3 regions of the Sphingomicrobium aquimarinum genome follow, and region 1 is predicted to be linked to each of the others. Evidence: predicted binding sites of a transcription regulator. Region 1 holds the regulator's gene; each other region holds the start of a gene.
The links. Region 1 encodes LexA, which represses DNA repair genes until DNA is damaged. Its sites were predicted from a motif close to GTTCCNCNCTTGTTCT; they were not measured.
Positions count from the first base shown of each region.

Region 1 (7,945 bases):
CGCCTTCTCGCGGCGCGCCTGAAGTTCCTCGCTGGTGAGGTAGCACCGATAGGCGTTGCCGCTCTCCAGGAGCTGGCGCGCGACCTCGGCATGGCGCTCGGCGCGCGCCGACTGGAAGACCGGTTCCTCGTCGCCGAGCAGGCCGAGCCAGCCCAATCCGTCGAAGATGGCGTCGATGGCTTCGGGGGTCGAGCGTTTGGCGTCGGTATCCTCGATGCGGACGAGATACTTGCCGCCATTGGCGCGGGCGAACAGATAGTTGAACAGTGCGGTGCGCGCGCCGCCGATGTGGAGGAAGCCCGTCGGGCTCGGGGCGAAGCGGGTGACGATATCGGTTGCGCTCACGCGGCTTTTCCTTTTCAGTTCGGGCCATGCAAGGCTGGGGGCGGACGCTGTCGCGTGGCTCCCCGCCGCTGACAGGTCGGCTCGGCGGCCTCGTATCGGCGCTGGGGCGCGTACGCAAGAGGCTGGAACGGCTACTCGAAGCCGAACGAAGCCATTTGCCCTTATGGATCGTGGCCGCTTTCGGGGCCGGCATCGCGCTGTGGTTCGCGCTGCCGGACGCACGCGCATGGGCGGGCCTGATCCTGATCGGCGCGGCCTTCGCCGGGGTCGGCACCTTGGTCGAAGGGCGGCTTGGCGCGATGCTGATGGGACTTGGTCTCGCCGCCGCACTGGGGTGCGGGTGGATCTGGCTGCGCGCGGAGAGCGTCGCGCACGACCGGATCGAGCGGATCACGATCACGCGCTTCGTGGCGACAATCGAGAAAAGCGAGCCGTTGGTAGCGCGTGGGAAGTGGCGCCTGACGGTGCGCCCGGACGCCGCCGCCGCGTTGCCCGAGCGGCTTCGCGTGAGCCTTCGCGAAGCGCAATGGCGCGAGGGCATGGGCGAGGGCGCGCGGATCGAGGTGCGCGCCCGGCTCGTGCCGCCGCCCTCGATGGCGGTGCCGGGCGGCTACGATTTCGCGCAGACCGCCTGGTTTCGCGGCATCGGCGGGGTAGGGAGCGCGCTGAGCGATGTGCGATTGCTTGAACCCTCCAATCCCGCATTTCTCGCCGGTGCGCGCCAGTCGCTCGGTGCGCAGGTCCGCGAGCGGCTTCCCGGAGACGGTGGGGGTATCGCGACCGCTCTTGCGACCGGCGACAAGAATGCGATCAGCGAAGACGATGCCGAGGCGATGCGCCGGTCGGGTCTTGCGCATCTTCTCGCGGTTTCGGGGCTTCATATCGCCGCCGTCGTGGGATCGGCGATGATCCTTTCGCTGCGGCTGCTTGCCCTTTCTCCGAAATTGGCGAACCGGATCAATCTCGTGATCCTTGCCGCCGCGATCGGGGCAGGGGCGGGCGTCGCCTATACGCTGCTGACCGGCATGCAGGTTCCGACCGTGCGTGCCTGTATCGCCGCACTGCTCGTGCTACTCGGGCTGGCGCTGGGCCGCGATGCGCTCAGCCTTAGACTGGTCGCGGTCGGGGCGGTCGTGATCATGGCCGTTCGGCCCGAAACGCTCGCCGGCCCGAGTTTCCAGCTCAGCTTTGCCGCAGTGACCGCGATCATCGCGCTTCACGCACATCCCGCGGTCAAGCGCGTGCTTTCGGCGCGCGAGGAGAATGTCGTCCGACGCTTCGGTCGCGGGCTCTTGGCCTTGCTCCTGACCGGGATCGCGGTCGAGCTTGCGCTCATGCCCTTCGCGCTCTTTCACTTCCATAAGGCGGGGTTGTACGGCGTTGTCGCGAACCTCGTCGCCATTCCACTCACGACCTTCGTGATCATGCCGGTGCTGGCGCTTGCCCTGCTGACCGACCTTGTCGGGCTGGGCGCGCCTTTCTGGTGGGTCGTCGGACTGACGCTCGACCTTCTGCTCTCCCTCGCCCATTCCGTTGCGGGAGCGAAGGGGGCGGTCGCGATGGTGCCGAGCATGCCCGGATGGGCCTTCGGAGCCTGCGTCATCGGCTTCCTGTGGCTATGCTTGTGGCGGCATCGTACGCGCTACCTCGGGACAGTGCCCATCGTCATCGGATTGGCCGCCGCCGCGCTCGCACCGCGGCCCGACCTCTTGGTGACGGGAGACGGGCGCCATCTCGCGATTGTCGATGAGGCGGGGGTGCCCCATCTCCTGCGTGCGCGGGCGGGCGACTTCGTTCGCGACGTGCTGGCCGAAGGGGCTGGCTACGACGGCGACGCGCCGGCGCTCGACGATAGCGGATTTGCGAACTGCAACCGCGATTCCTGCGTCGCGATCGTGCGACGCGGCGGGCGAGACTGGCACCTGCTGGCCACCCGTTCGCGCGACCTCATCGCCTGGCCGGACCTCGTCGAGGCCTGCGCGCGTGCCGATATCGTAGTTTCGGAGCGCTGGCTGCCGAAAGGTTGCGAGCCGCGCTGGCTCCGTCTCGATCGCAAGGCGCTGGAGGCCAATGGCGGCGTTGCGATCCATCTGGGGAGCGAACCGCGCATCGATACGGTCGCCGAGCATGTAGCTCAGCACCCCTGGGGACGAACGGCGCGCTGATCCCGGCGGGGCCGCCTGCCCGGGGACCGGAAAAATTCTTTGCGCGCAGGTCGCGGCAGACCCCGACCGCTGCTTACGCAGAGCCGGAGGGCGGTTCGGCTTCGTAGACCGCGAACCGATTACCCGAGGGATCGACGGCCTCGAACCGGCGCCCGCCGGGGAAGGCGAAGATCGGTCGCTCGAGCCTTCCGCCTGCCGCAACCACCTTTTCGAGAACCGCTTCCAGGTCGTCGGCCCGAAAGGCGGGGAGCGGAGCGGCCGGACGCTCGTCGGGCTCGCTGAACAATCCGACGTCGGTATCGCCGGTGACGGTGGCCATGTAGGTGCCGCCGAAATCGGTCATCTCCCAGTCGAAGGCGTCTTCGTAGAACTTGCGGGTCGCGCCGATGTCATGGGCGGGAAGTTCGAGATAATCGAAACGTACGGGCACGGCGGTCTCCGTTGATCGAAAGAAGCGTCCCGCCACCCGACGCCCATTTCCGCCGCCGTTAGGCGAACGGCGGAACGGGACGTTGATCAGCGATCGGACGAACGCGCAGCAGAGGGGTCAGTAGCGGCGCATGATCCCGGCAAGCCGACCCTGCACGCGGACACGGCCTTCCTCGTAGCGCTGCGCTGCGTAAGAGGCGTTAGCGGGATCGAGACGAACCATCGAACCCTCGCGTCGATAGGTCTTGAGCGTAGCCTCCGCCTCGTCGACGAGCGCGACCACGATCTCGCCGTCACGGGCAGTATCGGCTTTGCGGATGAGCGCATAATCGCCGTCGAGAATGCCCTCGTCGACCATCGAATCGCCGGACACCTCGAGCGCATAATGCTCGCCCGGACCGAGAAGCGCGGCAGGCACCGCAAAGCCTTCATCGCCCTGAAGCGCCTCGATCGGCGTCCCCGCCGCGATCTTCCCGTGCATCGGAATCTCGACCACGTCGTTGGCGGGCGTCGGGACGACCGGAACCTCGCGCGGCTTGGAGCCGGTGTCGTTCGCGGCCTCGGCGATACCCTCTGGCAGCTTCAGCACTTCGAGCGCACGCGCGCGATTGGGTAGGCGGCGGATGAAAGCGCGCTCCTCCAGTGCCCCGATCAGGCGGTGGACACCCGATTTGGACTTGAGATCCAGCGCCTCGCGCATCTCGTCGAAACTCGGGCTGATGCCGGTCTCGCTCAGGCGTTGGTTGATGAAAACGAGCAGTTCATGTTGCTTCGGCGTCAGCATGTGAGCCCCCAGGAGCCAGTGGAACGAACGCGGAACAGAATGGCAACTAAAGGGGAGCCTGTCAAGCGCCGGGCGAAACGCATCGCTCCACGAACGCGCGCAGCAGGGCGTGGCCATGGCGACTTGCGATGCTTTCGGGGTGGAACTGGATGCCCCACGCGGGCGCATCATCATGATGTACCGCCATGCACAGGCCATCGGCGTTCCAGGCGCTCGGGCGGAGGGGCGCGCGAACCTCGGTGACGGCAAGCGAATGGTAGCGGGTCGCATCGAACGGCGAGGGCAGGCCGGCGAACAGGCCGGCGCCGTCATGGGTGAGGGTCGCCGTTTTGCCATGCACCGGGTCGACACGCTCGACGGTGCTTCCACAGGCCAGCGCCAGCGCCTGATGACCCAGGCAAATACCTAGGAAGGGACGGCGTACCATGATGGCTTCGCGCGCGAGCCGGACGCTGATTCCGGCATCTTCGGGACGACCGGGACCCGGAGAGACCATGATCCCGTCGCGACCGATCTCGAGCGCCTGCGCGACGCTGACGGCATCGGAGCGGTGGACACGCACGTCAGCACCCGCCTGACGCAGATAGTCGACGAGGGTGAAGGTGAAGCTATCGCGATTGTCGAGCGCGAGGACGCGCACCGATCATTGGGCTCCCGCGCCACCGCCGACGATCCGGTTGCGGGTCGCGTCGATCTGTCGCTGGTTCCGGTTCACCCCGACCTCGCGCCCGACCGCGTTGAGGAACTGCTGCTGCAGTTCTCCCGCCACGGGTCGCAGGAAGCTCTCGCTCGTCTGCTGGATGAGCTGCGGGTTGGACAAGGCATTGCCGCGCTCGGTGGAGAGCAGGTGCACCACGTAAACGCCGCGATCCTCGGGATCGCCGACGAGGCGCGCATTACCCTTGCTCAGGCGGAAAAGCATCTGGAGCGGAGGAGGAATGTCGTTGCCGAAGCGCGACAGGTCGAGACGACGCAGCGTAGTATCCTCGGGCGTCGGCAGGTCGAGACCCGTTTCCTCTTCTATGGCGGCAATGGCCTCGGCGAGCGAGCTGCCCTTGCGAACCGCTTCGAGTGCCTGATTGGCGAGCTTGGTGGCGGTGCGGGTGGCCTGGTCGGCGACATAATCGCTGCGGACGCGGTCACGGATGTCGGCCAGCTTCGCAGGGGCGGGCTCGACGACATCGTCGACCATCACGATGGCGAAACCGTCGCTCTCCCCCAGTTGGACCGTCTCGGGATCGTCGCCCGCCATCATATCGAACCCGACTTCGAGCGCGGGGCGGACTTCTTCCGGAAGTTCGAAACCCTCATTTCCGCGCGCCCGGCCGGTTGCGGTCACCAGCGGCGTCTGCACGCGATCAAGGTTGAAACGGTCGACGACCTGCTCGAAGCTGGCACCCTCGTCGAGTGCATCCTCGACGTCCGCGACAAGGTCGGCCATCGCATTGACGCGCTTGCGGTTGGTGATTTCGTCGGCAGCGGTACGGCGGGCCTCGGCCTCGTTTTCGCCTTCCTCGGTCTCGATGCCGTCGACCTTGACGACATGCCATCCGAAGGGCGAGCGGACCGGACCGACGACGTCGCCGGCCGCCACGTCGTCCGCGAATACCGCGGACGCGACTGCCTCTCCCGCGAGCTGGCGGAATTCCGGACGCGTCTGCGGCCCGATCGAGATATCGGCAGCCGAGAAGCCCGCAGGCTTTGCGGCGTCGGCGAAGCTCATCGTGCCGGTGCGCGCCACGATCTGGTCGGCGGTGCCGCGATCGGGGACGACGACCTGGCTGATCGTGCGGATGACGCGCGTGCCGAGTTCGCCTTCGCGATCCGCGAGCGCCTCGTCGACTTCGGCGCGGGTGGCGACGAGGTCGGCAAACCGCGAAGGGGCAAGCCGCGCGATCTGAAGCACACGCTGCTCGGGGATGGTGTAGCGCTGCCTGTTGCGCTGGTAGAAAGAGGTGACGTCCTCGTCGGACACATCGATGGCGGCGGCGATCGGTGCCGTCGGGATCAGGCCGAGCACACCCTTGCGCTCTTCGAGCAACATCGAGGCGTAGGTCTGCGCCAGGCCGGACGGCACACGCGATTCCGCCCCGATGCCCGCGACCATCAGCCGCTGCGCGAGGTCGTCGCGAATGAGCTTGCGGATTTCGCTATCGGTAAGGCGGTTGGCCGCGAGAAAGGCATTGTAGCTTTCGCTCGTCACCTTTCCATCAAGGCCGGCCGCGCCCGGGAGCTTGGCAATTTCCGCATCGACGAGACGCTTCGAGATATACAGGCCGTTCTGTTCGCCGAATTCGGCGAGCGCGTGATCCTGGATCAGCAGATTGAGCAGCGGATCGAAGTCGGCAGCGATGTCGGTGTAGACAGCTTCCGGATTATTCTGGCGCGCGGCGTTGAGCTGCCGTTCGAGCGCCTGGCTCATGTCCGCATCGGTGACCTTGCGCCCGCCGACCTCGGCGAGCGTGCCGTTCTGCCCGCCACCGCCCATGTTGAAGTTCGACAGGTCCGCAAGCGCGAAGCTGGCGAGGATCAGGACCAGGAAGCCGATCAGGAAGACGCTGCCGAACTTCGACTTCGACAGATTGCGGAATTTGGCGGACATGGATGAAATCTTCTTCGTTCTGGTGCGCGCGGCGGCGCTCGTGTGCTGCCGCAATAGGCGGAGCGGGCAGGGCTTTCAATGGGCCTGCGCGGCTGATCTTGCCGGCATCGCGGGTTGCGCAGGGCGCGCCGCTGCGGTTAGAGCGGGCCGCATCACATCGGGTGGGACGAGAAGAAGGGGAGTCGACATGGCTCGGCGCCGGTTCGTCGTTGGCAATTGGAAGATGCATGGGACGCGCGCCGATCTGGGGCAGGCCACGCATATCTCGATCGAGGCGGAGACGCTCCACAATGTCCTGACGGCATTGTGCGTCCCCGCGACGCTCATCAACCGCGCCTCGTCCGCCACGCCGGGCTTCATGATCGGCGCACAGGACGTGCACGAGGATACCAAGGGCGCCTTCACCGGATCCGTTTCGGCGGAAATGGTCAGGGACGCGGGCGCCAGCCTTGCGATCGTCGGCCATTCGGAGCGGCGGCAGGCGTTCGGCGAAACCGACGCGCAGGTCCGCAAGAAGGCCGAAACGGCGATCAATGCCGGACTGAAGGTGATCGTCTGCGTGGGCGAGGATCTCACGGTGCGCGAGACGGGCCAGGCGCTGAAACATGTCGCGTCGCAGCTCGAAAGCTCGCTCCCGGATCTCGTAACCGCACCGCTGCACCTTTCGGTTGCCTACGAGCCCGTCTGGGCGATCGGCACCGGCAAGACCGCGAAACCCGCCGACATCGCCGCGATGCACAATCGCCTGCGTCAATCGCTCGAGGCCGCCTACGGCGACGGACACCAGTCGGTCCGCATCCTCTATGGCGGTTCGGTCAATGGGTCGAACGCGGCGGAGATTTTCGCGACCGAGGGCGTCGATGGCGCTCTGGTGGGCGGTGCGAGCCTCTCCGCGGCCGATTTCCTTCCGATCATGTTGGCGGCGGAAAAAGCCTGATTTCAACTGGTTGAAGGGAGCGTTCAGCTTCGTTTAAGCGTTGTCCGTCTATAAGAGAAACTGAAATTTGCACACTGGAAAGGTACACATGAAACGGATTTTGACTGCATTCGCCGCCACCACCATCGCGCTCGCCGCGCCGGGCGCCCCCGCATTCGCCCAAGCTGCGCCCGCCGAAATGAAGGTCGGTATGCAGGTCGTCGATACGCAGGGCAATCCGGTCGGCGCCGTCGCCGCGACCGACGCCAATTTCATCACCGTCAAGACCGACAAGCACATGATCCCCGTGCCCGTGGCGAGCTTCACGCCGCACGAGGGCAAGCTCCTGTTCGGCATGAGCGCTCCGGCCTTGAACGCGTCGTACGAGAAGGCGCTCGCCGATACCGAGGCTTCGGTCTCGGTCGGCAAGGCGGTCGTTGACGTCGAAGGCGCGTCGGTCGGCACGATCGACGAGATCACGGACGAGTATGTTCAGGTCGAACTGGCCTCGGGCAAGATTGTCCGCCTGCCGACGAACGGCCTCCAGAAGGACCCCAACGGCGCGATTGCGCTCTACAAGGTTGCAGAGCTGCAGGCGCAGGCCGTCGACCGGCCTGAAACGGCCGCCGAGGAAGCGGTCGAAGCTGCCGAAATGGCGGAGGAAGCTGCCGAGCAGGCGGTGAAGGCCGCCGAAAAGGCCGCCG
Region 1 covers NZ_JBBYXH010000001.1:211,610-219,554, forward strand. The annotation lists gene gltX (glutamate--tRNA ligase) at 1-345, opposite strand, end outside; gene WJS89_RS01155 (ComEC/Rec2 family competence protein) at 372-2,510, shown strand; gene WJS89_RS01160 (VOC family protein) at 2,584-2,940, opposite strand; gene lexA (transcriptional repressor LexA) at 3,058-3,723, opposite strand; gene WJS89_RS01170 (anthranilate synthase component II) at 3,785-4,363, opposite strand; gene WJS89_RS01175 (peptidylprolyl isomerase) at 4,367-6,325, opposite strand; gene tpiA (triose-phosphate isomerase) at 6,513-7,262, shown strand; gene WJS89_RS01185 (hypothetical protein) at 7,351-7,945, shown strand, end outside.

Region 2 (7,945 bases), 510 kb from region 1:
GAGGCGGTTGCCACCGATGGTCAATTCACGCGTTGCGGGAAAGGGCAGGATCTCCGCGTCCAGATTCTCGAACAGCAATGTCTCGGTCGACGGCTCGCCGCTATACACGCCGACCTCGACATCCTCGTAAAGCGGCTCGTCGGTGATGGTGCTGAAGAGATCGGTTGCGCGCAGCGGCGAGTAGATCCATCCGATGAAGGTGTCCTGACCACCGATCGGTTGGGTAACGGGCATGTAGAGGAGCAGGCCCGCCTGCTTGTTTTCGTCGATTTCCTGCACCAACTCGATCTTGTCCGAGAGCGCGATCTCCCCCGTCTTGCGTGCGCGTTCCATCGCGGCTCGGCGTTTGGCCTCGCTCATCATATCGAAGGCGAGGGCAACACGGTTACGGTCGTTCTGGGGTTCGAGGAAGGTGATGATGGAGTAGCCGTCACGGCTGCCCTCGGGCCAGAGAAATCCGAATGGTTCACCTTGCCGATAGGCGGACGCGAGCCGATTGGCCTCGCCGATGCTGGGTGCATAGACGGCAAAGCCGACCCCGCCGATACCGGGATTGAACCGGGTGAGATTCTGCCTCTCGACATAACGGGAGAAGTCGCGTTCGGTCACGGCATTGGAAGCGCGGAAGAGGGCGGCTCCCCCACGCAGGACGGCGGACTGCAGCGCGAACTTGTTTTCCACCGAGAGTGCGGCGCGGTCTGCAAGACGTTCGAGCTGTTGCGCGTAGCGACGCTGGGAATCCGCGTGGGCGGCCATCGCGGCGATCGCACTCAGCACCAGGCCCGCGACAAAGACGAACAACGGCAGGCGGTAGCGACGCAACAAGGACATGAACGGCAGCGATCCCCGGAATCTCGATCGCTCTGTCAACCAGCCGACACAGAGGCGGTTCCCGCCGTGGAGAACGGCGGCACGCTTGGCGCTCCCCGTCGAGCAGGGTAGGTTGCAGCAATGGACAGCGGTATCGACGATCTAAGCGAAAAGGAGCGTGAGGCACTGCGGCTGCTGCTGGCCGGGCACGATGCCAAGTCGAGCGCGCGCGAATTGGGCATATCGCACCATGCGATCAACGACCGGCTACGGAGCGCACGGCGTAAGCTGGGGACTTCGAGCAGCCGCGAAGCCGCATTGGCGCTGGCCGAAACCGAGGGAGAGACCCCCGAACCGCTCGTGCACAAGCCGTTGGGGGATGATCGCGACTACCCGACGGACGATGACGGTGCCGACGCATCCCTGAAGCGGCGCCTCTCTCTGCGCTCGCCGATGCGCCGGAAAGGAATTATAGTCATGATGTCCATCGCGGATGACGTGTCGCGCGCCGATACGCATCCCGTGCAGTCGGTCACCCCGACGAGCGCGCAATCATCCGCGCCGGCGCTCGACTTCCTCACCAAGCTGGATGCGGGTGACGCAAAGGGTACCTATGCCGCTGCGGCGCCCAGCCTGCGCGAGAGCTACAATTTCGACATCTGGGAACTGGGCGTGCTGATGAATCGCATGAAAGGCGGCGCCGCGCAGCGGACCCTGACCAAGGTCGAGCGCATCGAGAAGCCCGCCAACCCCGATCACGAGCGTCTCGAGATCCTCACGTTCGATACCGCGCGGCTCGATGGCGAGCGACGCATCGAGAGGATCGTCATGGCACGCACGGGCGGTGCGTGGAAAGTCGCAAAGATCGACGTCGACAATCCCGACGCGCAGTAGGCGTATCGCCGTGCGCGGGGGTAGCGGCCCGCGCTTGCTCAGCCCTCGAGATTGACGAAGCTGTCGACGACCCGCTTGCGCCCGGCTTTCTCGAAGTCGATCTCGAGCTTGTTGCCTTCGATGAGTGCGATGGTGCCGTAGCCGAACTTGCCATGGAAAACGCGCTGGCCGAGTTCGAGGTCGTCGCGGCCCTTGTTGCCGAGGGAAACGGCGCTTGCCTTGCTGTCCAACGGTCCGCGGCTGCGGGCGATGAGCTCGCCGCGCGACAGGCGTTCGTCGCCCGCCGAGGAAACGGCGCGCTTGAAGCCGGGGCCACGCGAGGCGGGACGGGCGACATGGGCGAAGGGATCATCGTTGGCGCTGAACTGTGCCTGCCAGAGCGAGGCGCCGCCGGTCATCGTCTGCTCTTCCTCGGTATGATCCTCGGGGATCTCCTCGACGAAGCGCGAGGGAATGGAGCTGGTCCACTGGCCGTAGATGCGGCGATTGGCGGCGTGGAGGACGGTAGCGCGTTCGCGGGCGCGGGTAAGCGCCACATAGGCCAGGCGACGTTCTTCCTCGAGGCTGGCCTGTCCGCCTTCGTCGAGCGCGCGCTGTGAGGGGAACAGGCCCTCTTCCCAGCCGGCGCAGAAGACGACGGGGAATTCGAGTCCCTTGGCGGCGTGGATGGTCATGAGCGTGACGCGTTCGCCGTCGGCGCCGCGGTCGGTGTCCATGACGAGGCTGACATGTTCGAGGAAGCTCTCGAGCGTGTCATATTCCTCCATCGCGCGGGCGAGTTCGGCGAGGTTGTCGAGGCGGCCTTGCGCCTCGGCGGACTTGTCGGCCTGGAGCATGGCGACATAGCCCGATTCCTCCATGACCTGTTGCATGAGTTCGGAGGGTGTCAGTGCCTTGGTCCCGCTCTCCATCACCTGACGCTCGCCGCTATCGGTTGGCATCGGCGAGGTGCCGGCACCGAGCGTGCGCCAGCGGGCGATGTCGGCAACGAAACGCCCGAGGCTCCCACGCGCGCGTGCCTGCAGTTCGTCGCTGTCGAGCAACTGCGCGGCGGCGAGGAGGAGCGAGTCCCCCGTGCGACGGGCGAACTGGTGGATGGTCGCAACGGCTTTGTCGCCGAGACCGCGTTTCGGGGTGTTGACGATGCGGTCGAAGGCGAGGTCGTCCTGCGGCTGGTGGACGAGGCGCAGATAGGCGATGGCGTCGCGGATCTCGGCACGTTCGTAGAACCGGAAGCCGCCGATGATCTGATAGTCCATGCCGATGGCGATGAAGCGCTCTTCGAACTCGCGGGTCTGGTGCTGGGCGCGCACGAGGATCGCGACGTCGTTCAACGACCGGCCTTTGGAAACCTGGTTCTCGATCTCCTCGCCGACGCGGCGCGCTTCCTCGGGGCCGTCCCACACGCCGATGACGCGGACCTTGTCGCCCATGCCCGCTTCGGTCCAGAGCTGCTTGCCGAGACGCCCGGAATTGTGCGCGATGACCCCGCCCGCGGCTGCGAGGATATGGCCGGTCGAGCGGTAGTTCTGCTCGAGGCGGACGATCTTGGCGCCGGGGAAATCGCGCTCGAAGCGCAGGATGTTGGACACGTCGGCGCCGCGCCACGAATAGATCGACTGGTCGTCATCGCCGACACAGGCGATGTTGTTGTCGGGCGCGGCGAGCAGCCTCAGCCATTCGTACTGCGACGCGTTCGTATCCTGATATTCGTCGACGAGCAGATATTTGAAGCGCTTCCGCCATTCTTCGAGCACATCGGGATGCTTCTTGAAGATCGTGAGCATATGCAGCAGCAGGTCGCCGAAGTCGGCAGCGTTCACGGCCTTCAGCCGTTCCTGATATTGCGCATAGAGGTCGCCCGCCTTGCCATCCCCCCACGCCTGGGCGTCGGCGGGCTCGATATGGGCGGGGGTCAGGCCCTTGTTCTTCCACTGATCGATGAGCCCCGCCAGCGCGCGCGGCGGCCAGCGCTTGGGGTCGATCTGCGCAGCTTCGACGAGCTGCTTCAGCAGGCGTAGCTGGTCGTCGGTATCGATGATGGTGAAATTGCTCTGGAGGCCGACCAGTTCGGCGTGACGGCGGAGCATCCGCGCGCAGACGCTGTGGAAGGTGCCGAGCCAGGGCATATTGTCCACCGCACCGCCGGTGATCTCGGCGACGCGCTCCTTCATTTCGCGGGCGGCCTTGTTGGTGAAGGTGACGGCGAGGATCTGACTGGGCCAGGCGCGGCGCGTGGCGATGAGGTGGGCGAGGCGAGCGGTGAGCGTGGCGGTCTTGCCCGTGCCCGCACCCGCGAGGATGAGCACGGGGCCGTCCAACGCTTCGGCGGCCTCGCGCTGAGCGGGGTTGAGCCGCGCGAGATAGGCGGGCGGCGGCGTGTCGCCGGAAGGTTCGGGAGATACGGATTCGGTCACGCGTGACAGGTAGGGCGAGCGGAACATTTGGGCAACCCGGACGGATCACCCGTCCGACGCGTTCGCGTGGCCCTTGCGAATCGGCTTGGCGCGGGGTAGGGGGCCTGCAATTCTGCCGTCGTGCCCGCGAAATTCGCCACTTACGCACGATATCCCCGTTATCCACAGGCAGAAACATCCTTTAAGCGATTGGAAACCTTGCCGCTTCCGCCCATAAAGAATGGGTGATCGGGACGAAGCGCCCGGCCTTCTTCGGAAGGAAGGGATCGCAAGTTCCGATCTCCGCCGGCAGGCGATGAGATGCGGCGACCGGGGGAGCCCGGACGGTCTTCGGACCGAAAGGGTGTCGAACCCAGCTGCCACCATCTTGGACCAGCCGGTTTGAGAGGCGCCGGAAGAACCAGGGGTGCCTGACGCAGCTGCGCTGCTTTCGCCTTCGGGCGACGGGAGCGATGGGCGCGACAAGGTCCCTGGTCCAAGAAGGGCCGCCACGAGCCACTCGGAGGCGCATCGCTTGACGGTGCGGCTGTCGAAGACGCCGGAGCAGAAGTCATCGTGAGTGCAAGCTCGCAATGACGTCATGCAAAGGCTGCTACGGGAGAGCCCCTGTATGGGGGCAGACCGGATGGTAACGAGCGACGCCTGAGCAGGCGCGCGAGGATGGTCGAGGTGGCCGAAAGCCTTCGGGCGGACGGCAAACCGGACCAACACCGGCAAAGTTGCTCGGCGCATGTGGGGATCAGAAGCTCTGCTTCTGGTCCCCATTCTCGTTTGGGGCGGGTTCGACGATTATCGGAAGGCACGAGGTAGGGTGAAGTCCCGCATCGCGGTTGACTGCAGTTCGCGACGGCGGAGAGGGTTGCGGGGTATCGGAACTCTTCTAGGATGATGTCCTGGGCGGCCGCCCGTCAGTGAGGCGTCAGGATGCATTATGCAGATCTCCAAACACTCTCTAACAGTATGCACTCTTGTCATGGCGATGGCGTTTTCCGAGCCAGTTCTCGCGCAAGAGGTGATCGCCGTCCCGGCGCGTCCTATCCAACCCACGGCGATCATCGGGTCCGAAGATTATCCCGCCGAAGCGCTCCGTAATAAAGGAGTCGGATCAGTGCGCGTCCTGGTCGACGTGAACGCCAAGGGCGGCGTCAGTGATTGCACCGTGATGCAGTCGAGCGGCAGTCGCTCACTCGACCGGATGACCTGCGCGGAAACGCGTCGGAACGCTCGTTTCCATCCCGCGCTCGATTCTTCGGGAAGGGCGGTCACATCGACCTACCTCATGCCGACGATCACTTTCGCCATTCCCGGAAAAATACCCGAGCCAAAGAAGACGATCCTGAATGAAACGCTGTTTCCCGAACAACTCGAGCCGATGGAAATCTGGTTGGATGTGGCAGAGAGGGGCGGCGTAGAGCGATGCACAGCCGTGGTTGGGGGTTTGTTGCGCGAATGTGCTCCGTGGCAGCGCTGGGTCGAGGCCGTCGAGATCGAAGGCACCGCGAGCGAGATGGCGGATAAGGCATTGGTCATCACCTTCGCGATCGAGCGCAACACTACGCTGAACGCCTTTATGGAAACCGCGGAAGAACGCTGGTCCGCGCGCGGAAACGGTCTGACGCTTGCTTATATCGACAACGGGAGTTTCATGGGCTGCGCAGGTCGTGCGCCAACGTCGATTGACGGCAATTCAGTTGCGATGGGGATGGCGGCGGTGTCCTGTCCGCACACCGTCGAAGACGGCAAGCCCAACCTGCGCCTTCCGCCGCCCGGAGCCGAGCGAACAGTCATCTACCGCGTCGTGCACGACCGCCCGCTGTCGGAATGGCCGGGGACGGAAGGACAGGCCGTGCAGTGACCCTCCTCGCCGTTTTAGCGACGCTCGCAATCGCGCAGGAGACGCCGCCTCAGCCCACGGATCCGGGGCTTGCCGCGCTCCCGCGGGGAAACCTCTCCGGCATCTTCACGGTGAACGATTATCCCGCCGAGGCGCTGTCAAACGATTGGGAGGGGGTCGTGCATGCGCGTCTGACGGTCGATCCCGAAGGATCGGTTTCGGGCTGCGAGATCATTGAAAGCAGCGGGCATGCGCTGCTCGACGACACGACCTGCGCCATTCTGCAGGAACGCGCGCGCTTCGAACCCGCGCGCAATTCGCTCGGGGAAAAGGTCAGCGCCACCTTTGCCGCTCCTCCCATCGAATGGCGAAAAAAGCGTGAATCGCGCAGTATCATCCTTCCGGCGCTATCGTTCGCTCTTTCAGAAACGCTGGACGTGGATGCCTGCGCGCTGTGGTTCAGAGGCGACGGCGAGACGGTCGTCCGGCCCTGCTCGAGCGGACATCTGGGTTTCGCCGAGCAGGTCGCGGATGGTTTTTTCGACGATCAGGCCTTCGCGGAGGGGGTCTGGACGGCCCGGGCCATGTGGGGCGAAATTCCATTCTTCGAGATGTTCGACGCTTCATCGATGCCGGACGCCCAAATCGTCCGCGAGCAGCGTTACGACCTCGTTATGGAAGCGGCAGAAGTAACCTCATGCGCTCTTTCGTATCATTATCCGGCTAGCAATGATCTGAGCGTGTGTTCGTCGGACATCCGCCCCATTCCCTGTCGCATTCCCCAGCGCGCGCAGGCGGCATTCTGCGACGGGCCTATCGTCTACCGCATGGTGCTGGCGCGCGACCATTCGGATCTCGCCGGATCGGTGATCGAACGCGCGCGCGATGGGCGGTTCGATGGGTTGCCGAAGTATGTGGAGTGAAAGGCCGCAGCGGCATCGCTTCGTCGGCTAGATCGAGATGCGATCCGACCTGGCGCCGTCGGCCTGTTCGATGATGCGCCTCAGCTTCTTGATCGTTTCCTCGAGAAGGATCAGCGCTTCATCGACCACGAGATGCGCCATGGCGCTGATCTTGCGCCCATCGAGTTCGCGATTGATGATGACGGAAACCTTTTCGTCGCACTCGGCGAGGCGATCGAGCAAAGTGGCAAAGTCATCGTTGGCCGGAAGGTCAAAGGAGTCGAGCGAGCAGCAAGTCGCGCATTCGGCAATGCCGACCTCGCCACCGACCTCCTCGATTGCCTCTTCGAACCGGGCAACCAGACCGGCGCGATTCGACGCGCAGTGCGACAATAATTCGGACAGTTGGCGATTCTCGATTTGCGCGGCGACGTGACGATAGCGCTCTTCCGTCAGCGCGCCATAGAAGCGCACGACATCGAGCATATAACTGTCGTCCTTGTCGGGCACCGAAACTCCGTCATCAAGAATTGCACGCTGGAGCCTCACTGGTGCAGCAAAGCCCGCCCGCCTGACGACCTAACGTTAAGGTAAGGCCGAGGTTTCGAACAATTCAAAAAATTAATCGAAGTTACCTCTTTCTCAGTCGCGGCGTGCGATGGCCTTGACCTGATCGGAGTAGAGACGGCCAACGGGTTGTTCGGTCTCGTCCGCGAGCCGAGCGATCCATCGGCCCGACGCATTGCGGGAGAAGCCGTCGATAAAATCGCGGCGGACGATCGCCGAACGGTGGAGGCGGACGAATAGCGCGGGATCGAGCCCTTGCTCGAGCGAGGCCATGGAATGGTGGACAAGCCAACTGCGCTTGCCGACATGGAGCCGCATATAGTCGCGCTCGGCAGAAATACGGTCGATGTCGGTCGAGGCGATCCTGACCAGTCCCGACAGGTCGGATGCCCAGAACTCCTCGAGATAATCGCTCTCATCGGCTTCGGACGCTTGTTCTTCGGCTTCGGCCGTAAGCCGCGCGCGCGCGCGGTCCAGCGCTTCGCCGAGCCGCCCCGCCTCGACGGGCTTCATCACATAGT
Region 2 covers NZ_JBBYXH010000001.1:723,888-731,832, reverse strand. The annotation lists gene WJS89_RS03735 (CHASE domain-containing protein) at 1-831, opposite strand, end outside; gene WJS89_RS03730 (helix-turn-helix domain-containing protein) at 952-1,704, shown strand; gene WJS89_RS03725 (ATP-dependent helicase) at 1,743-4,121, opposite strand; gene WJS89_RS03720 (energy transducer TonB) at 5,095-5,976, shown strand; gene WJS89_RS03715 (energy transducer TonB) at 5,973-6,878, shown strand; gene WJS89_RS03710 (hypothetical protein) at 6,906-7,367, opposite strand; gene WJS89_RS03705 (LytR/AlgR family response regulator transcription factor) at 7,500-7,945, opposite strand, start outside.
Region 2: WJS89_RS03725 (ATP-dependent helicase) is a predicted target of LexA. The motif match lies at 4,142-4,157, and genes of this name have one in related genera.

Region 3 (7,945 bases), on a different contig from region 1:
AAAAGCGCCGCCCGCGGTCCCAGATCAGATCTCGTAGGGCTCAGGCTTGTCGCGCTCGCCGAGCATGACCGAGATCGAAAGCTCGCCGGTCTCGACGTGGGCCTGCATGTCCTCGCCGGTGAAGGTGACGGTCGGAGTGGCGATCGTCGACCATCGCTCGCCGTCCCAGTCGCGGATCTGCAAGACGACCGTGCGCATCAGACCGCCGTCGTGCACATAGGCGTCGAGCACACGCCTGCAGAAGGTTCGCGCAGCGTCGCAGCGAAGGTCGAGACGCTTGACCTTGTTGGCAGCGATCGGCGCGGAATGGCTGGTGATCGTGTCGCTGTGGCCCTCGTCCACGACGCTGACCGACAGGTGGAAGGGCTGCGCGTTTGCGGCCTCGGGGAGCGGGGTCGCCACCAGGGCGAGTAGGCTGAGGATCATCGCAATATTCCTTCGACAAACAAAAAGGGCCCGGCAATCGTTTGCCGAGCCCTTCGTGATGTCAATTCTTCGTTCTGCGAACTACTCGCGTCCACCCATGAACGACAGCAGGAACTGGAACATGTTGATGAAGTCGAGATACAGCATCAGCGCACCCATCGTCACCGCGCGGCGCGTGGCGTCACTCGAGTGGGCGACGTGCGTATAGATGCTCTTGATCTTCTGCGTGTCGTAGGCGGTCAGACCCGCGAAGACGAGCACACCGATCGCCGAGATGGCGAAGTCGAGCGCGGCGCTCTGCAGGAACAGGTTGATGACCATCGCAACGATGAGGCCGACAACGCCCATGATGAGGAACGTGCCCCAGCCGGACAGGTCCTTCTTGGTGGTGTAGCCCCAGAGCGAGAGCGACCCGAAGGCGACCGCGGTGGCGAAGAAGGTCTGTGCGATCGATACGCCCGAATAGATGAGCGGGATGACCGACATCGAAACGCCGAGCACGGTGGCGAAGGCCCAGAAGGTCGTGCGCTGCGCGCCCGTGCTCATCTTCTGCCAGCGGAAGCCGAGAATGACGACGAAGATCAGCGGCGCGATCGCGAAGAGGAAGCCGAGGCCCGAGCTCCACAGCGACTGAGCAACGCCCGTCAGGTAAAGGCCGAGCGCCACGATGCCCGTCCAGAGCACGCCCGAAGCCATGAGATTGTACACGCTGAGCATGTAGCTGCGCAGGCCCGCATCGCGTGCGGCGCGCGGTACGCTGGTCGTTGCAGCATTGTCGAAGCTGCTGAACCGGGTACGGTCGTCGAACTGGTTGGCCATTTTTCTCCTCTCCGCCCCGGGGCACCCGGGACGCAATTGCCCTGTTGGTCGTGAAGGCAATATCGGGCCTCATCGCTCCGATTTCAAGCAAAACCGGATCGGTGGGGCCGGTCCGTCGGTTGTGGCGGAATGACGCGGGAAAAGCTGGAGAAACGCTGGTTCGAGCTGACGCGGAAGCAGCTCCCCTCGCTGGCGCCAGAGCGCGGCTGGCCGATCCGCTTCGATCATTGTTTCCAACGCGTCCTGCTCGACCATGCGGTCGGGGGAACGTGGCGCGAGGTGATCGCATCCCCCGCCTATCGCAACGCTACCGACGCGCAGCTCGATGCGGCGATCGCGCTTGGCGAGCGCGTGCTGGCGGGGAGCGTCGATCTGGCGGCGCTCGACCGCCAATCGCTCGAATGGCGCGGAAAAGCCCGCTGAAGAATGCGCCTCTTTATCGCCCTTCCCTGCCCCGAGCCGATCATCGACGATCTGGCGCCTGCCATGGAGGGTGGTCCACCGGGATTGCGCTGGGTGCCCGAGGAGCAGTTGCACTGCACCTTGCGCTTCATCGGCGAAGTCGAACGGCCCGTGGCCGAAGATATTGCCGAAAGCCTGTCCGGACTGCGGTCTTCGGCATTCGAGGTGCGCCTCGATGGCGTCGGCATCTTCTTCCATCGCCGGCGCGGCGCCTTGTGGGCAAGACTGGCGCCCAAGGGGCCCCTCGAAGCGCTCCACGAAAAGATCGACCGGGCCGTGGTACGATGCGGCCTGGCCCCCGAGCGGCGTGCCTATTTGCCGCACGTCACGCTGGCCCGCTGGTCGGGTGGCGCGATCGATGCGCGGGCGTGGGCGGAGCGGTGGGCGGGGCTTTCGAGCGCGACACAGGGCATCGACGCGTTCGTGCTTTATGAAAGTCGTTTGCATCGTGAAGGGCCGACCTATGACGAATTGCTCGCCGTCCCCTTAGCGAATTGAAACGGAACGAAGCGCACCGTTCACGGTTGGAAAACCATGTATATGGCGGCATCGTGACCGTGGCCCGTATCGAAGCGATCGCGACCGCCACTCCCTCCCTCGATTTCGAACAGGACTATCGACGCTGGGCGCTCGCGCGTCTCGGCGACACGCGCGAGGGCAAGCTCTACGCGCGCATGGCCGAGCGATCGGGGATCGAGCATCGTTGGTCGGTCCTCGACGAGGAGGACGCGCGGCTCGAGGATGGCTCCGGCTTTTACGGGGGCACGAAAGCACCGGGCACAGAAGAACGGATGGCGATCTACGAACGCGAGGCGCCCAAGCTGGCAATGACGGCAATCGGGAATTTGCCGGAACTGGGCTCGGTGACACATCTTGTGGTGGCGAGTTGCACCGGTTTTGTCGCGCCCGGAATCGACCAGATCCTCGCGCGGCGGCTGGGACTGCCGGCGACGGTCGAACGCGTGCTCATCGGCTTCATGGGCTGTTATGCGGCCGTAACCGCATTGCGCTCGGCGCGGCATATCGTCCGGTCCGACCCTTCTGCGCGCGTGCTCGTGGTCACGGTCGAACTGTCGAGCCTGCATCATCAGCGCACCGTCGATCTGGAGCCATTGCTCGCCGGCGCCCAGTTCGGCGACGGGGCGGCAGCCGCGATCGTGACGGCGGCGGGGCCGGGCATGGAAATCCGGCGGGGGTTGTCACTCGCGCTGGAGGACAGTGGCGATCTCATCACCTGGGATATCGGGAATCACGGCTTCGTCATGCGTCTTTCGGGCGAGGTGCCGGGCCGGATCGCCGCGGCGCTGAGGGCTCCGCAAGTTCAGGAAACGATCCTTGGCGAGCGGGACGTCGCGGACGTGGGGGCGTGGGCAGTCCATGCCGGCGGCCGCTCGATCCTCGATGCCGTCGAGAAGGGCATCGGCCTTGCGCCCGATGCGCTCGAGGCGTCGCGATCGGTATTGCGCGATTTCGGAAACATGTCGTCTGCCACGTTGATGTTCGTGCTCTCGCGGCTGATGAAGGACCGCCCTGCCTCCGGCGTCGCGCTTGCCTTCGGTCCCGGGCTGGCGATGGAGGGGTTCACGTTCGGCTGGTCGGACGATGCTCGCTGAGCGGCGTGTCGCCGAGGAGATGATGGACGATCCCGCGCTGGATGCGGACACCTACCGCGACGTCGTCCACGATCTGGCGCGCGTCAACACGGTCACGCTGGCGCGCCGTCCGACGCTCGATTTCGTGAAGCGCGCGGTGGGAGCGCGCCGGCAGTTCCGGCTGCTCGACGTGGGATATGGAGACGGAGACATGCTGCGCGCGGTCGCGCGGTGGGCCGAGCGCCGCTCCCTTGACGCCGATCTCGTCGGCATCGACCTCAATGTGCGAAGCCTCGCCGCCGCGCGCGAGGCGACCCCCGAGGAGCTCGCGATCGACTATCAAACGGGCGACTATGCCGCGCTTGGCGACGAGCCCTTCGATCTGATCGTCTCGAGCCTCGTCGCGCACCATATGACGCGCGCCGAACTGCTTTCCTTCCTGACGTTCATGGACCGACACGCGCGGCTCGGCTGGTTCGTCAACGATCTGCATCGCAACGCGGTCGCCTACATGGGATGGCCGCTGCTCGCCGCGGCGATGCGCTGGCATCCGATCGTGCGGCACGACGGGCGCGTCTCGATCGCGCGATCGTTCCGCACGTCGGATTGGGAGGCGTTGCTTGCGGAAGCGCGGATCGAGGGGGCGCGGACGAGACGGGTCTTCCCCTTCCGGCTCTGCGTGGAGAAGCTTCGATGAGCGCGCAACCGATCGTTCTCGGCGCGGGCCCGGCGGGATGCGCGGCGGCGATCAGGCTGGCGCGCGGCGGAAGCCGACCCCTGCTCATCGACCGCCATGCCGAAGCCCATGACCCGATCTGCGGGGGATTTCTCAGTTGGCAGACGATCGCGGCGTTACGCGCGCTCGGCTACGATCCCGCCGAGGACGGCGCCGCCCCGGTGCGGCGGCTTGCCCTGCTCGACCGGGACAGGGAGACAGTGGCACCGCTGCCCGCGAACGGCTACGGCCTCTCGCGCCGGGCGATGGACGCAGCGCTGCGTCGGCTGGCGCTCGGCGCCGGCGCCCGCCTTGCGATCGATCACGTGCGCGCCATGGACGGGCGGCGCCTGATCGGCGAGAACCGGAGCTACGAAGGAGACGCACTGTTTCTCGCCAGCGGAAAGACCGACGTCCGTGGGATGCGACGACCACGCTCCGCTGACGACCCGACGCTCGGACTGCGCTTTCACCTCGATGCCGACGAACGGCTTCGCACGCTGCTGTCGGACCGGATTGAACTGCATCTCTTCGAGGGTGGCTATGCCGGGATCGTCATGCAGGAAGGAGACCGCGCAAATGTCTGTCTCGCCGTCCGCAAGTCGCTCCTCGCGAACGCGGGGGGCGATCCGGCGGTGCTCGTCGAGAAACTTGCTGCAACGCATCCCCGTTTCGCGGAGCGGCTGATGCTGTTCAATCGGGCCACCTCCATCGATTCGATCGCGGCGGTGCCCTATGGATGGCGCGCCAAGGCTACATCCCCCAGTGTCTTCCGGTTGGGCGACCAGGCCGCCGTGATTCCCTCGCTTGCGGGCGAGGGCATGGGGATCGCGCTCGCCAGCGCCGCGGACGCGGTTCACGCCTATCGTGACGGTGGGAGTGCAGCGGCACAGGCGTTTCAGCGGCGGTTCGGGCGACGGTCACGTTCGCCGGTAACGGTCGCCTCCGCTTTATGGCGGATCGGCGAGACCGGTAGCGGTGCCAGGTTTCTTCGCGCCGCCGCCAGTGTCCCGATGCTCCCACGCCTCGCCATGCGACTGAGCCGGATCTAGCGCTCGCCCATCTGCTTGATTGTCAGCTTAGCGGAACCCACATCGGGGCTTGGCCCGTTGGCCCTTCGTGCGCTAGGAAGCGCAAAGAACAAAACGAGAATATCGAGGACTTGGATGGCGCTCACCAACATCAGCGTGCGCGGCGCGCGCGAACATAATCTCAAGGGCGTCGACGTGGATATCCCGCGTGAGAGCCTGACGGTCATCACGGGCCTGTCGGGATCGGGCAAGTCGAGCCTCGCTTTCGATACGATCTATGCCGAAGGGCAGCGGCGCTATGTCGAGAGCCTGTCGGCATACGCACGCCAGTTCCTCGAAATGATGCAGAAGCCCGACGTCGAGCATATCGACGGCCTCTCCCCCGCTATTTCGATCGAGCAGAAAACCACCAGCCGCAACCCGCGCTCGACGGTCGCGACCGTCACCGAAATCTACGACTATATGCGCCTTCTCTGGGCTCGGGTCGGCATTCCCTACTCTCCCGAGACGGGCCTGCCGATCGAGGCCCAGCAGGTCAGCCAGATGGTCGACCGCACGATGAAGCTGCCTCAAAAGTCGCGCCACCTCCTACTCGCGCCCGTCGTGCGCGGCCGCAAGGGCGAGTATCGTAAGGAGATGGGCGAGTGGCAGGCCGCAGGCTTCACGCGCGTGCGCATCGACGGCGAAGTCTATGCGATCGACGAGGCCCCTAAGCTCGACAAGAAGTACAAGCACGATATCGAGATCGTCGTCGACCGCATCGTCATCAAGGAAGGCATCGAGCCGCGCCTCGCCGACAGCTTCGAGACGGCGCTCGATCTTGCCGACGGCCTTGCCTATCTCGACCCCGTCGATCCTCCCGAGGACGGCGAGAAGCAGTCGGGCATGAAGCTCGACCATGGCGTCCCCGGTCGCATCGTCTTTTCGCAGCGCTTCGCCTGCCCCGTCTCCGGGTTCACGATCAGCGAGATCGAGCCCCGCCTGTTCAGCTTCAACGCCCCGCAGGGCGCGTGCGCGAGCTGCGATGGTCTTGGCGAGATGATGGAGTTCGACGAGGATCTCGTCGTTCCCAACCATGATCTGACGCTCAAGAAAGGGGCGGTCGTGCCATGGGCGAAGAGCCAGCCGCCTTCGCCTTACTACATGCAGGTCCTGGGCAGCCTCGCGCGCGCCTACGATTTCAGCCTCGAGGACAAGTGGGCCGATCTCGACGAGGCGGCCAAACAGGTCATTCTCTATGGCACGAAGGGCAAGCCCGTGACGCTCCGCTTCGTCGACGGAAAGAAAAGCTACGAGGTGAAGAAGCCGTTCGAGGGCGTGATCGGCAATCTGGAAAGACGCATGCGCACCACAGAGAGCGCGTGGATGCGCGAGGAATTGTCGCGCTATCAGGCGGCGCATGCCTGCGAAACATGCGGCGGCGCGCGTCTCAAACCCGAAGCCAGAGCGGTCAAGATCGCCGGGGAGGATATTTCCAAGTCCGCTCGCCGCTCTGTGGCCGATGCGGTCGATTGGTTCGGGAGCGTGTCAGACACGCTGACCGATCAGCAGCGCGAAATTGCGGGGCCGATCCTCAAGGAGATCAACGAGCGCCTCGGCTTCCTCCACAATGTCGGTCTCGACTATCTCAATCTTGACCGCACGTCCGGGACGCTGTCCGGCGGCGAGAGCCAGCGCATCCGTCTCGCGAGTCAGATCGGCTCGGGCCTGTCGGGCGTCCTCTATGTCCTCGACGAACCCTCGATCGGCCTTCACCAGAAGGACAATGACCGGCTGCTCGAGACGCTGAAGCGCCTCCGCGGTCTCGGCAATACGGTCCTCGTCGTCGAACATGACGAGGACGCCATCCGCACCGCCGATCATGTCATCGACATGGGCCCCGGCGCCGGGGTGCGTGGTGGCGAAGTCGTCTGTTCCGGTACGCTGGAAGAGATCATGGCGTGCGAGGACAGCCTCACGGCCGATTATCTTTCCGGTCGCCGGGAAATCGCCGTCCCCGCAACGCGCCGCATGGGAACCGGCAAGAAGCTGACGTTGAAAGGCGCCCGCGCCAACAATCTTCAGAATGTCACCGCCTCGATCCCGTTAGGAACCTTTACCTGCGTCACCGGCGTCTCGGGGTCGGGCAAGTCGAGTTTCACGATCGACACGCTCTATGCGGCCGCCGCCCGAGCGTTGAACGGTGCACGCATTCTGTCGGGAAAGTACGACCGCATCGATGGGCTCGATCATCTCGACAAGGTGATCGACATCGACCAATCGCCGATCGGGCGAACGCCGCGGTCCAATCCTGCGACCTACACCGGTGCATTCACGCAGATCCGCGACTGGTTCGCCGGCCTCCCGGAATCGAAGGCGCGCGGCTACAAGCCCGGCCGCTTCAGTTTCAACGTCAAGGGCGGACGGTGTGAAGCCTGCAAGGGCGACGGACTTCTCAAGATCGAGATGCACTTCCTGCCCGACGTCTATGTCACCTGCGACGTCTGCCACGGCGAGCGCTACAATCGCGAAACGCTGGAAGTGACATTCAAAGGCAAGTCGATCGCCGACGTTCTCGACATGACGGTCGAAGATGCGGTCGACTTCTTCAAGGCCGTCCCGTCGATCCGCGACAAGATGGAGATGCTGCAGCGTGTGGGGCTGGGCTACGTCAAGGTCGGCCAGCAGGCCACCACTCTATCGGGCGGCGAAGCGCAGCGCGTCAAACTCGCGAAGGAATTGTCGAAGCGTGCGACAGGTCGCACGCTCTATATCCTTGATGAACCCACGACGGGCCTGCATTTCGAGGATGTCCGCAAATTGCTGGAAGTGCTCCACGCGCTCGTCGAGCAGGGCAACACGGTTGTCGTGATCGAGCACAATCTCGACGTCATCAAGACCGCCGATCATATTCTCGACCT
Region 3 covers NZ_JBBYXH010000002.1:1,044,599-1,052,543, reverse strand. The annotation lists gene WJS89_RS11495 (glutathione S-transferase family protein) at 1-2, shown strand, start outside; gene WJS89_RS11490 (hypothetical protein) at 25-426, opposite strand; gene WJS89_RS11485 (Bax inhibitor-1/YccA family protein) at 508-1,245, opposite strand; gene WJS89_RS11480 (GCN5-related N-acetyltransferase) at 1,375-1,668, shown strand; gene thpR (RNA 2',3'-cyclic phosphodiesterase) at 1,672-2,205, shown strand; gene WJS89_RS11470 (type III polyketide synthase) at 2,232-3,320, shown strand; gene WJS89_RS11465 (methyltransferase domain-containing protein) at 3,310-3,996, shown strand; gene WJS89_RS11460 (NAD(P)/FAD-dependent oxidoreductase) at 3,993-5,066, shown strand; gene uvrA (excinuclease ABC subunit UvrA) at 5,181-7,945, shown strand, end outside.
Region 3: uvrA (excinuclease ABC subunit UvrA) is a predicted target of LexA. The motif match lies at 5,152-5,167, and genes of this name have one in related genera.